4 regions of the Marinobacterium iners genome follow, and region 1 is predicted to be linked to each of the others. Evidence: predicted binding sites of a transcription regulator. Region 1 holds the regulator's gene; each other region holds the start of a gene.
What was found. Region 1 encodes LexA, which represses DNA repair genes until DNA is damaged. Its sites were predicted from a motif close to TACTGTNTANNTANACAGTA; they were not measured.
Positions count from the first base shown of each region.

Region 1 (3,123 bases):
GCGGCCTGTTCCTGGCGGCGAGTCAGTTTCCGAAAAAACGGGAAACGCGTGCGCCGCTGGTGGCTGAGCTGGTGCCGCACCGTGATGAGATCGATCCCAAATACGCCTATCTGATGGATGCGCCGCAGAAAGACCCTGATGGTAATCCGGCAGTAATTCGTTACAGTCGGAAAACCAAAGAGCAGTATGTGATGACGGAAGTTGAGGGCAAGGCAACCGGCTGGAAAGCGTTCTACCGTGACGGGCGCTGGCAGGAAGAGCAGGGACGTAAGCGCTGAGCGTGAGACCGAGACCGTCGGCGCATTCAATGGAGTACAGGTAATGAGTGATATCTATGCGGTTCGTACCAATCAGAAGCTGAATTTTGCGCGCCTGCATATCAAGGCGCTGGAGCAGGCGGAAGAGGCCTCACAGTGGAGCAAGCATGCCAGAATCGAGTCCTATCATGAGTCGATCCTGTTCTTCATGGCAAGTGGATACTCGGCGCTGTTGCGCGAGATTGCAGAAAACTACAATCTCGATGTGGATCGGATCCATCGCTTCACTGATCTGTCTGAGCAGCTTGAAGTGACTGGTCAGGAATCCCCCGAAGTAATTGAGCTTGAACAGTTGGAGCGGGACAGAGGAAGTTGGCTGCACAAAATGCTGTCTGCTTATGAGGCCTGCTGGCAGGCGTCAGACTACCACCGGGCAAAAACCGAGGTAGACAGCAGCATTTCCGAAATTCATGTATTGCAGATCAACCCGGACCATTCGGAAGACAAGGATGTGTTGGCTGAATACAAGGCTTGGTTACAGGCGTTCCGTGAACTGATAGAACGCCTGCGCGCTGGCATGCAGGAGTGGTAATCAGGTCCGCACCAGAATGCCCAGTGCATCCCCCTGGCTTGCTGACTGATTGAGTTGATCGAGCGATGGTGCAGCACCGCTGCACCAGGCGATGACCGTGTGGCATGTGCCGGCAGCCAGTGCCCGTCCGCATAGCAGCTCGGTTTGATCGAGACTGCAGGTATTCAAGACCAGTATGTGACGTGTACAGGCGCCGGCCTGCTCCAGTGCCTTGCGGGTGATATCATGTGGCGGGTTAATCAGGACCAGCCAGCGGTCTTCACGACTCAAGCCTGCGATCATGGGCAGCAGCAAGGGCTGCAGGCAAACTGAGCTGTTATGCAGCAAAATCTCGGTGACCCGGCTTTCAACGCATTCACGTTTGCTGTGAGGGTTCGAGTTCGTTGCTGTTGCATGAATTGCAGACATGGCGAGTGACCTCTGTCAGTTGCCTTGCCGGATAACGCCAACACCCAGTCCTTCGATGATCAGTTCCTGTTCACTCAGGTCTACCTCTATCGGGCTGAAGTCTTCGTTTTCGGCAATAAGAAAGACTTTGCGGCCATCACGCTTAAAGCGCTTGACCGTTACTTCGTCGCCGATCCGTGCGACCACAACCTGCCCGTCCCGGGCCTCTCGGGTTTGATGTACGGCGAGCAGGTCGCCATCCATGATTCCGATGTTTTTCATGCTCATCCCCTTGACCCGCAGCAGGTAGTCAGCGCGGGGGCGGAAGAAGTCTGCCGAGATGGTGCAGTGGTCCTCGACATGCTCCTGTGCCAGGATGGGTTCACCTGCTGCCACTTGACCAATAACGGGCAGGCCTTCGGTATCCGGTTGCTCGGCTTCCGGCAAGCGAATGCCTCTTGATGTGCCCTTGGTTAGTTCGATGGCGCCTTTGCGGGCCAGTGCCTTCAAGTGTTCTTCAGCCGCATTGGCTGACTTGAATCCCAGTTCGCGTGCAATATCGGCTCGGGTGGGCGGGTAGCCTGTTGTTTCGATATGTTTGCGAATGCATTCCAGTACTTCAGTCTGGCGATTGGTCAATTTCATGGCATCTGTTCCCTATCCGGTTACTGTGATTCTATACAGTGAATGAGCAGGGTCAAGCATTTTTCTGTTTATATATCCAGTATCTTGCTAGAATCGCCACACAGATCGGATGAGGATTGAGCGTGCTGAGCGAGGCGCAAAAAAAAGAGATCCAGGAGGCCTACAGTCGCTTCCTGAAGAGTCGTGGCCTGACTGCACGACCGGCACAGAAGCAGATGATCGCAGCCGTGGCGCGAACCCTTGCAGCGGCTGCTGTTCCACGCAGTGAAACGGATGATCTGCACCCCGCCGTGGGTGTTGTTGAAGCCGGAACCGGTACCGGCAAGACGATCGCCTATCTGTTGGCGGCCATCCCCTTGGCTCGGGCTCAGGAGTGCAGGTTGGTGTTGTCTACGGCAACCGTGGCGCTGCAGGAACAGCTCATCAACAAGGATCTGCCCGAAGTTGAAGCGCATACAGGCCTGCCAATGCGCTACCGGCTCGCGAAAGGGCGAGGGCGTTACCTTTGCCTGAACAAGGTGGAAGGCCATCTTGAACAGCAGGGCCTGCTGGGCCAGATGGCGTTATATGAAGATGAGGCAGCTGAAAAGCTGCCCGATGATGTGCTGCAACTGTATCAGCAGTTGATGGACAGCTATGCCTCAGGTCAGTGGGACGGGGATCGTGATGCACTTGCAGATGAAGTGGATGATGGCATCTGGCGGCCATTGACCAGTGATCACATGCAGTGCAGCAACCGCCGTTGTCTGAATTTCAGTGCCTGTCCTTTCTACCGGGCTCGTGACCGGTTGGAAGAGGCAGACGTGATTGTTGCCAACCACGACCTGGTGCTGGCCGATCTTGCGCTTGGTGGCGGAGCCATCCTGCCCGAGCCAGAAAAAACCATCTATATCTTCGATGAAGGACATCACCTGGCTGACAAGGCGAGTGGTCACTTTGCTTTTGGTGCAAGGCTTGAGGGCAGTCGTCGATTACTGAAATCTGCACAAAAGCAGCTGACTCAGTTGGTGACAGAGACCGGTTCACCGGTGCAATTGGCAGATCCGGTAGAGCGACTTCATCGTCCTTTTGAAGAGATGGGGCTTGCGCTTGAGCAGCTTGAGCTGCTGCTGCGGCCACTGTTTGCCGAGAGCGTCAAAGACCGCTATCGCTTTGCACAAGGGCGGGTACCCGACCCACTGCTGGAGCCCTGCTTCAGCCTTGGTCAGGCGGCCGACCGAGCGCAGCAGCATCTTGAGCAGG
Region 1 is NZ_CP022297.1:2,194,689-2,197,811, reverse strand. Features, by position in the region: gene topA (type I DNA topoisomerase) at 1-278, shown strand, start outside; gene CFI10_RS10575 (DUF6586 family protein) at 322-849, shown strand; gene CFI10_RS10570 (SulA-like leucine-rich domain-containing protein) at 850-1,257, opposite strand; gene lexA (transcriptional repressor LexA) at 1,273-1,881, opposite strand; gene dinG (ATP-dependent DNA helicase DinG) at 2,004-3,123, shown strand, end outside.

Region 2 (3,123 bases), 1.3 Mb from region 1:
TAACCAAAAAGTTGGCTAATATTTGATCAGGTGTAACCTCGAGCATTGCTTTCCTCCCGGTCCGAGAGCGGTTCAAGCTTGCCGTGTATTGATCCAGGTTTCAAGCCCTTTACACCCTCACCACCAGTCAAAGAGCTTACCTACGCCATACACCAGTCCACCCGTAACCAGGGCTGCAGCAGCTATAGGAGCCGCCGGTGTTGCGAGTAAGGTTGACCCCGTCGCTACAAGCCCTGTCGCAGCGGAGCCTCCTGCCACTGATCCACCAGCGGTTAAAGCGGCCGTTGCACCCGCTGCCCCACCACCGCTTGCTGCAGAGACAAGCAATCCGGCCTGAGAAGATGATGATGACGCCGCAGCCAAACGAACCGCATTAACAACTGTACTGGTTGTTTTGCTGGCCCGGTAAACACGCACGGCACCTGCGCTCGCCGCTGCCGCTGCGACGACCACACCGGCACGCTGTACCTGTTCGCTGCTGTGTTCGCCATGTATGCACCAGCTGACAAAATGCTCGCAGTTATTGGTGATAACTGAGTAGCGGTTTTCACCCAGCCGACTTTTGGCGCGACGTACTATTTCATCAGCTGCGAATTTTGCATCAGGTTCAGACACACGATAAACCGTACGCTGGCCCGCAAACTGAGCAAGTGTTGTTTCCTGTACAAAACTGCAACTATCGTCGAACAAACCATTACTTTTTCCGGCGTAATGCACAACACGGCCCTTACCCACATAGATGCCATGATGACTGTAAAGGCCGCTACTCACTTTCAGGTGCTGGCCTGGCTTGAACTGGTTCAACTTGCTCATACTCATCCCTCCAATGCCCTGTTTGAGAGAATAGTAGCGCGTGCATTTTGAATGTGTTGGCTGACAAATTTGTTGTACCTAGTGCCGAACGGCATTGCTCTGAGCACCGATCAGAGGCGAGTTGCAGACAAATTTGTAACAGGCCCCGAGTCATTATTTCAGGTTTAGACTGCCCTCATTCATTGATCAGACGGTCACAGGGGGGCGGGATATGCAGTTTTTAAAGCTGAATAATGAACAGGAAAAGCGTGCTTATCTGCCCCAGGTTTGGCCTTTACTGGATGCGAGTTATCGCACGGTTCCGGGCGGTCTGCATTTTGCGTCGCAGGAAGAGCTTATTAGTGACACCGATGAGTGGCACCTGATCGTTCTGGACGGAGTCGTGCTGGCATTAACCCTGCATAAATACAAATGTGGACTGAAGTTGGTCGCTTTGGCAAAAGCCCGGGCGGAAGGCGCGCGTGCAGCGTTGAAGCAGTTGATCGAGCATGCCCTGCACTTTGGCTGGATGGAGCTTTCCGACCAGGCAGAAAACTTTGTCATGCGTGAGTGTAATGGTCATCGCTTTCTGATCCATGCCAGCCTGGCGGGCAAGCTACTGAAAAAAATGGTGGAGCCCGCCGGCAGTGATGCCTTTCACTACCGCCGACGCATTATGAACTGCGTTAAAACCAAGCTGATTCTGGGCACCCCGGACTTCAGCCAATTGGCATAACGCTCGTTGTGTTACTCAGCTTCCCCGGCCGTACGCTAGCTCAAGCTGGCTTTCCAGCTGCGCCAGTTGGTTGGCATCTTGCGCAAGGCGAAGGCTCTGCCGATCAACTTTTTCAATCGCATCCTCGATATAACGCTGCGCCGGCTGCAACGCCTGACGCAATACCTCACTGATGCACAGGCTCACCGAGTGTTGATATTGACTGGCAATCTGCTGGGCCCCTGAGCGTACTGCCTCATGAAAACGCACCATCATCTCCTGTTGCTGACGCAACTCTTTTTCCGCCTGATAGTGCTGATAAATACCGCTGAGCAACTGGACGCCCACCTGCACCACAGGCCCGCCCACACGGATTTTTTCAAGTATCTTTTCAGCCCACTTCTCCATGGTTTTCTGACCAATACCCTTGAACAGGCTTGGGAGTGCTGATTTGGCGAGCTTCATTACACTCACAAGATGCTCGGATTTAATGTGCTGAACCAACATCTGCAACGTACCATCCGGCAGCAAGCTTTCGCTGCTGGGCTGGGTCAATGTTTTGGGGTTTGAATTGGGCAGTTCAATCCCATCAGGAAGGTCAACCTGTGCTCTGACAGGCGACAATTCACGGTCGAGCTCATTGACCAATTGATCCAAGGCATCGGCTGCTCTGCCAAGCTCCTGTTGTAACTGCTGCTCAACTTCCAGGGTGAGGCTTTGCATGTGCCGGTCGAGTTGCAGCTCACGTTGTGCGTCATCCAGATCAGCCATTGCCAGTTCTTTAAAAACTGACGCAAGCGACTGGCTTTGCTGTCGCAGCAGGCCTTCCAAACGACTTTGGATACCGGTCTGCTCCTGCTGCAGGCGCGTTGCCAGTCGCTGGAAGCCTGAAGTGCCCAGCGCATCCATCTGCAGTTTTAACGCGGCCTGTGCTTCAGCCAAAAGTCTTGCAAAGTCGGCGGCCAGACGCTCTTCACGCTGACGGAAGTCCGTTTGTTCAATAAAATCTGACAGGGCTTGTTCAAACTCGGGCAAACCTGACGACTCAAGCAACAAAGGCTGCTGTTTGAGCTTGCCCTCCAGACCCAGTTTGGCATTGACCCAGTGAATCGGCACTGCAGCCAGGGCGTCAGCTTCAGGCACATCCATTTGCCTGGCTTTTTCCTGGAGTTGTTTACGCAGCTCATCATTCAGCTGTATCTGATACGCGCAATCGCGGGAGATTTCACGCTGATTAACCACCAGCATGACCCGTCTTTTTAAGCGAACCAGTTCAATGATCGCCTGGTATGAATGCAGGTCGTCCAGTGCTGTTGAGGACGATACTACAAACAGCACAAGATCGGATTTTTCCAGCTGCTCACGGGTCACTTGTTCATGTTCAGGAGGTGCATCAACGCCCGGGGTATCATCGATGGCGAAGCTGCCAAACGGATAGCGGCTGACCTTTTCCGTAGTAGGACTGCGCCCTTCTGCTGCTACCTTTTGCCCAGACAGCGCATTGATCAGGCTACTCTTACCGGCACTATAAACGCCATACATCATGATGGTAGGTTTGTTGCGCACCAGTTCGGCAGCGAGATGCTCCTGAAACCGCTGGCAACGACCGTCCTGCA
Region 2 is NZ_CP022297.1:853,924-857,046, reverse strand. Features, by position in the region: gene CFI10_RS04165 (lecithin retinol acyltransferase family protein) at 118-813, opposite strand; gene CFI10_RS04160 (hypothetical protein) at 1,025-1,528, shown strand; gene CFI10_RS04155 (GTPase) at 1,544-3,123, opposite strand, start outside.
Region 2: the regulator LexA is predicted to act here: its motif matches at 830-849, upstream of CFI10_RS04165 (lecithin retinol acyltransferase family protein).

Region 3 (3,123 bases), 420 kb from region 1:
GAGCAAACGAGAGCAGTAGATAGCAGATCATGGCGATCCAGATCTGCGTCAGCACAGCATTCTTACTGTTACCTAAAAACGCCTTTATCTTCAGGTTTTGCTTGAGTGCTTTGAAGAAGAGTTCCACCTGCCAACGATCCTTATAGATCGACGCAATTGTCGTCGCGGCCAGCTTGAAGTTGTTGGTGATAAAGCGGAAGTGTTTACCGCTTTCCGGGCAGTTATACCCCACCAATCGAAGCGTGGGTGCGCCCTGTTTTTGCGCGTGCTGACTGCTCAACTCAATCACTTGATCGTACTCAACCGACGTCTCGGCACGTACTGGATTCGATTTCTGCACCTGATAAACAGCTTTGGGTCTCAGTCGCGTGACAAAGCTAACCTTTTGTTTTGTTAGCTCTCCATACCAGCGGTAATCAACATAGCCCTTATCAAAAGCCACGATACTGCCTGCCGGGAAGGTGATCTGGCGCCCCTGAATCAAATCGCCTTCCCGTCCATCACTGAGCGCAACGAACTCGGGAATTAAGCTGGCGTTGTTCAGGCCAGTATGCAGCTTTACACCAGCTTTTGACTGATGGATTTTTGCCCAGGGGAAAATGTTCAATGACAGATCGATGGTGCTGGCATCGAGTGAATAAAGTGGATTTTTGAAGCGAAATTTATGCGCATTTGAACGCACAGAACAGCGCTGCAAAAGCTTATAAAAGATGGCCTCATAGAGCTCGGCAGGCTGCTGCTCATTGAGGCGGGCGAGGGTTGAGCGAGCAATCGGCTTGGCTCCGAGGTGGTAGAGCTTATGCCGCTGACTGGCGAGGCTAGACTCGATGTCGCGAAGACTTTGTCGGCCAGAAATCTGGGACATCGCAATGCCAATGAACTGATCCCAGCGTGAAGCTGAACGGAGCTTTTGCCCCACATGATGCTCACGAGCCGTTCGCTCAAAATCGTGTCTGGACAAAGGCTGGAGCAACTGATGAAACGCGGTGTTATGATGAGACAAAGCCTGAATCCTTTGTGAGTAGAGTGTTTGGTCGCACTCTCATTTTACTCACTTGGATTCAGGCTTTCTCATTTGCTGCCATTTATGGGACAGCAGTGGGGGCAACCCCGGTTTTTTTTGAGCAAAACACCTTGCTTTGGTGTATAAATATACAGATATAGTCGCTTAAACCTTTACTGGAGTTTCGAGGCAGGTCCATGCTGATATTGGGGATCGATCCCGGCTCAAGAATTACCGGCTATGGTGTCATTCGCGTGGCGGGTCCTCGTACCGAGTACGTTGCCAGTGGCTGCATCCGCATCAGTGGTGACGTTCTTGCAGATCGACTGCAGCAGGTGTATGCCGGCGTGACTGAAGTCATTGAGCGCTATCAGCCTCAGGAAATGGCCATTGAGCAGGTGTTCATGTCGCGCAATGCGGATTCGGCGCTTAAGCTGGGCCAGGCGAGGGGGGTGGCGATCGTGGCCGGTGCCAACCGCCTGCTGCCGGTATCCGAGTATGCGGCCCGTCGCGTCAAACAATCGGTGGTAGGCAATGGTGGTGCCGACAAGGCGCAGGTGCAGCACATGGTGATGCACCTGCTGAAGTTGCCGGGGCTGCCCCAGGCGGATGCGGCAGATGCGCTGGCCATCGCGCTCTGCCATGCTCATACCTGTGCGGGGCAAATTCAGCAAGCGCGCGGCAAAACGGCCGGGCGCTGGCGTTACTGATTTATCTTGGAGATGCAAAGCGCGTGATCGGACACCTCAGAGGTCGAATTCTGGAAAAACAGCCGCCCTGGATGCTGCTGGATGTTAACGGTGTGGGCTACGAGGTCGAAGCCTCGATGAACACCTTTTACAAATTGCCGGAAGTGGGAGCCGAAGTGTCACTACACACCCACTTTGTGGTGCGCGAAGACGCCCAGCTGTTGTACGGCTTTGCCGATCAGCAGGAGAAACTTCTGTTCCGCTCATTGATCAAGGTGAACGGTGTAGGCCCTAAACTGGCGCTTTCTATACTGTCCGGTATCAGTGCCAATGACTTTATCCGCAGTGTGCACAACGAAGACACAACGGCGCTGGTGCGGGTGCCGGGAGTGGGCAAAAAGACGGCGGAACGTTTGATTGTTGAAATGAAAGACCGCCTCAGTCAGCTGCAGCTGCCGACCTTGACCGAGCTGGAGCTGAGCAGTGGCAACCAGTCCGAGACGGTTTTGGTTCCGGAAGCGGACCACCGTGCGGAAGCCGAAAGCGCGCTGATCGCACTGGGTTACAAGCCGCAGCAAGCCACACGCGCGATTGAACAGGCAGTACAGGCACTGGGAGAAGATGCGGTCACCGAAACGCTGATACGCCATGCCCTGCGTACTATGGTGGGTTGAGACAAATGCTATGAGAATTGAAGCCGACCGTTTTATTACGCCCATGGCGGCGCCTGCCGAAGAGGTTCAGGATCGTGCCATACGCCCCAAGCTGCTCAAGGATTATGAAGGGCAGCCTGTGGTACGTGAGCAGATGGAAATTTTTATCCATGCGGCACGCAACCGGAACGAAGCGCTGGATCATACGCTGATTTTCGGCCCGCCCGGGCTTGGTAAAACTACACTGGCCAATATCATCGCTCATGAGATGGGCGCGCAGATCCGCACCACTTCCGGCCCGGTGCTGGAGAAGGCCGGTGATCTGGCAGCCTTGTTGACCAACCTTGAAGCTGGTGACGTGCTGTTTATTGACGAAATACACCGACTAAGCCCCAATGTTGAAGAAGTACTCTATCCGGCGATGGAAGACTACCAACTGGATATCATGATCGGTGAAGGGCCGGCGGCGCGTTCAATCAAGCTGGATCTGCCGCCTTTTACCCTGGTGGGTGCCACCACTCGGGCGGGTTTGCTCACTTCTCCCTTGCGGGACCGTTTTGGGATAGTACAACGGCTTGAGTACTACTCGATTCAGGATCTGACCGGTATCGTAATGCGCTCGGGGCAGTTGTCGGGTACCCATATCGATGAAGACGGAGCTCGAGAGGTGGCAAGACGATCACGCGGCACGCCGCGTATCGCCAACCGACTGTTGCGCCGGGCACGCGACTTTGCCGAGGTGAAGGGTGATGGCCGCATTACCAAGGATATTGCCGAT
Region 3 is NZ_CP022297.1:1,776,670-1,779,792, forward strand. Features, by position in the region: gene CFI10_RS08480 (IS4 family transposase) at 1-1,003, opposite strand, end outside; gene ruvC (crossover junction endodeoxyribonuclease RuvC) at 1,201-1,713, shown strand; gene ruvA (Holliday junction branch migration protein RuvA) at 1,737-2,366, shown strand; gene ruvB (Holliday junction branch migration DNA helicase RuvB) at 2,377-3,123, shown strand, end outside.
Region 3: the regulator LexA is predicted to act here: its motif matches at 1,141-1,160, upstream of ruvC (crossover junction endodeoxyribonuclease RuvC).

Region 4 (3,123 bases), 1.1 Mb from region 1:
CCGCCAGATAGGACAGAATATTTGCCTCTGCTACGGGAGCCTGTTTCTTCACACTGGCGGCCGTTTTGCCGAAGGGAGTGCCGATAACATCGCCGACACCGAAAATCTCGGGGTAGCGGCGGTGTTGCAGATTGTACTGGTCAATCTCAAGCCACTGATTGGCCATGGGTCCTTCCTGCCAGGCCAGTTCACTCTGGCGTACTGCATCCGGTGCGCTCATTGGAGGAACGACATGGATAAAGTCATAGGATTCCCGTTTTGTCTGGCCATCTTCTGACGAGAACAATGCAGTTTTGCTGCTCGCATCAATACCGACCAGCGTGCGCTGATCGTGGAGGCCGACCTGTTGCTCCTGCCAGCGGTTCAGCACGAAATCGTTGTATACAGGTACTGAAAACACGCGGTTCTGGAATGGAGTAAAGAAGTCCACCTGGAATTGGTCACGCTTGCCGGTATCCTCCAGTCGTGACAGGGTGGTAAACGTCATTTTCAGTGGGGCGCCAGCACATTTGATGGCGGTATTGCTGAGGGTAAAAATGGCGCGTCCCGACCCTTTGCTGATCAGTGACTCGATCTGGATGTTGGTGGCACTGGCCGCAGCAGGGCTGGCGTAGACGCTACCGATACCCTTTTGGCCGATAAGGTCAGTACTCATGCCCTCAATATCGGTGTAGTTCAACTGGCAGCCAGTGGCGATGACCAGCAGGTCATATTCCAGTACCTGACCATTTGTCAGTTTGACCTTGCGTTGGTCTGGCATGAACTCGCTGACATCAGAAGGAATCCAGCTGACACCGGATGGCAGCCATTCAGCGGTACTGGTTGCGACCTTGTCAGTGGGCCAGAGGCCTGACGCGATCAGGGTGTAACCGGGCTGGTACAGGTGTTGTTGACGTTCACCTGCGATGGTGATTTTGGCGCCTGAAAGCGAGTTGTTGAGGCGATTGGCAATGGCGGTGCCTGCAGCTCCAGCACCAAGAATGACGATGCGTGCATTGCTGCCCTGACGAGCAAAGGCTGAGCCGAAGGGCAGAGCAGACAGAGCGGTTGCGCCTGCCCCCATCTGCAGAATTCGGCGGCGTCCGGGATTTTGAGGTACTGAAGCTTTAAAGGGGTGCATGGTTGCGCCTCCGTTATTACTTTTAATAATAAGTATATTACTTATAAAGTATACACAACGTAGCGCTTTGACAACCTGCGGCATACTGTCGCAGGTCAATGCAGTATAGACGGGCAAAAAAAATCCGCTCAGGCAAGCCGGAGCGGATGGAATAACAACAAACAACAGATAAGGAAAAACACCGAAGTGTCAGGATCAGGCAGCCGTTACTGCCTCCATCCGGCGGGCAGCGTCTGCCCCGATACGGCATCCGTATACGCCAACTTCACCCTTCCAGCGCATCCAGGTCAGAAATTCTGCGGTCTGAGACAGCAGCTTCGACAGTGCGCCGGGCTCAGCCTTGTAGGGCTGATCTGCATATCCCATGGCGATCAGCTCCTGCTGGATGCGGCGATCATCATTTGGAATACCGGTGTATTGATTGAATTTCATAACAACACTCCCCAAGCTTTGTGTGTTAGACATTAGTATTATAGTGACGTCTGCTGCGCTGCACAAGAGGGTGTTATGACAAGTGCATGAATCTTCACTGGACAGCTCTCCGGTGAACGATATTATACTGTATATAAATACAGAATAATGGGTTAGCAGCTATGTCAGCAGTGATTATCGGTCGGGGTGGAGTGTTTCAGCCGCTGTGGATTCCTCTGCAACTGGAATCGGTCTGTGCCGGGTTTCCCTCGCCTGCGCAGGACTATGTGGAGCAGGTGCTGGATTTGAATCAATTGTGTGTCCAGCGTCCGGCCGCCACTTTTTTTGTTCGGGTTCGTGGTGACTCCATGCTTGAAGCCGGTATCTGTCCGGGGGACATTTTGGTGGTGGATCGTTCGCTGGAGGCTGTCAGTGGGGATACGGTTGTAGCCAGTCTCGACAACGATTTTACGGTCAAGGAGTTGCAACTGAAGCCTGCTCCCAGGCTGCTGCCGCGCAACCGTCGCTATCCGGTCATTGAAGTGAGAGCCGAGCAGGAGTTGGAGATATTCGGTGTTGTAGTCGGTGTCGTCAGACAGATGAGGCGCGGATGAGCAAAACCTTCGCACTGGTCGACTGTAACAGCTTCTATGCCTCCTGTGAGAAGCTATTCCGGCCTGACCTTAAACATTCTCCGGTTGTGGTGTTGTCGAACAACGATGGCTGCGTGGTGGCACGTTCGCCTGAGGCCAAAGCGCTGGGAATTGGTATGGCTGTGCCGTTTTTTCAGATTCAGGCACTGGCCCGGCGTTATGGGGTGGCGGTTTTCTCTTCCAATTATGCCCTGTATGCCGACATGTCAGCCCGAGTGATGAGTGTGCTTGAAGACATGGCACCGGCAGTCGAGGTTTATTCCATCGATGAGGCCTTTCTTGATCTCACTGGCGTTAATCATATTCATTGCCTTGAAACATTTGGCCAGCAAATGCGCCAACGGGTCCTGCGCTGGACAGGAATTGCCACCGGTGTTGGCATTGCACCGACCAAGACCTTGGCTAAGCTTGCCAATCATGCAGCCAAGCAGTATCCGGCCACAGGCGGAGTCGTCGATCTGAGCTGCCCCGAGCGCCAGCGACGCCTGCTGCAGCGGGTACCGGTCAGTGATGTGTGGGGCGTTGGGCGGCGCTTGAATCGACAGCTGCAGGAGCAGGGTGTGCAAACGGCAGCTGACCTGGCGGCCATGCCTCCTCGGTTGGCTCGCCAGCGCTTTTCGGTGGTGCTGGAGCGCACCATCCGAGAACTGAATGGTGAGTCCTGCCTGTCACTGGAGCAGCAGCCTGCGGTGAAGCAGCAGATTATCTGCAGCCGTTCATTCGGCCAGCGCATCAGTCAATTTGAAGAGATGAAGCAGGCGGTCTGCACCTATGCAGCACGTGCCGCCGAAAAGCTGCGGCAGGAAGGCCAGTTCGCCAAAGTGGTCAGTGTCTTTATCCGTACCAGCCCCTTTCGACCGGGAGAACCCTTTTACAGCAATACAGCCACGGCCGAGCTGCCAATTCCCGATGACGACAGTCGAGTGATTATCAATCGAG
Region 4 is NZ_CP022297.1:3,252,652-3,255,774, reverse strand. Features, by position in the region: gene CFI10_RS15675 (FAD-dependent oxidoreductase) at 1-1,120, opposite strand, end outside; gene CFI10_RS15670 (hypothetical protein) at 1,316-1,552, opposite strand; gene CFI10_RS15665 (LexA family protein) at 1,714-2,145, shown strand; gene umuC (translesion error-prone DNA polymerase V subunit UmuC) at 2,142-3,123, shown strand, end outside.
Region 4: the regulator LexA is predicted to act here: its motif matches at 1,678-1,697, upstream of CFI10_RS15665 (LexA family protein).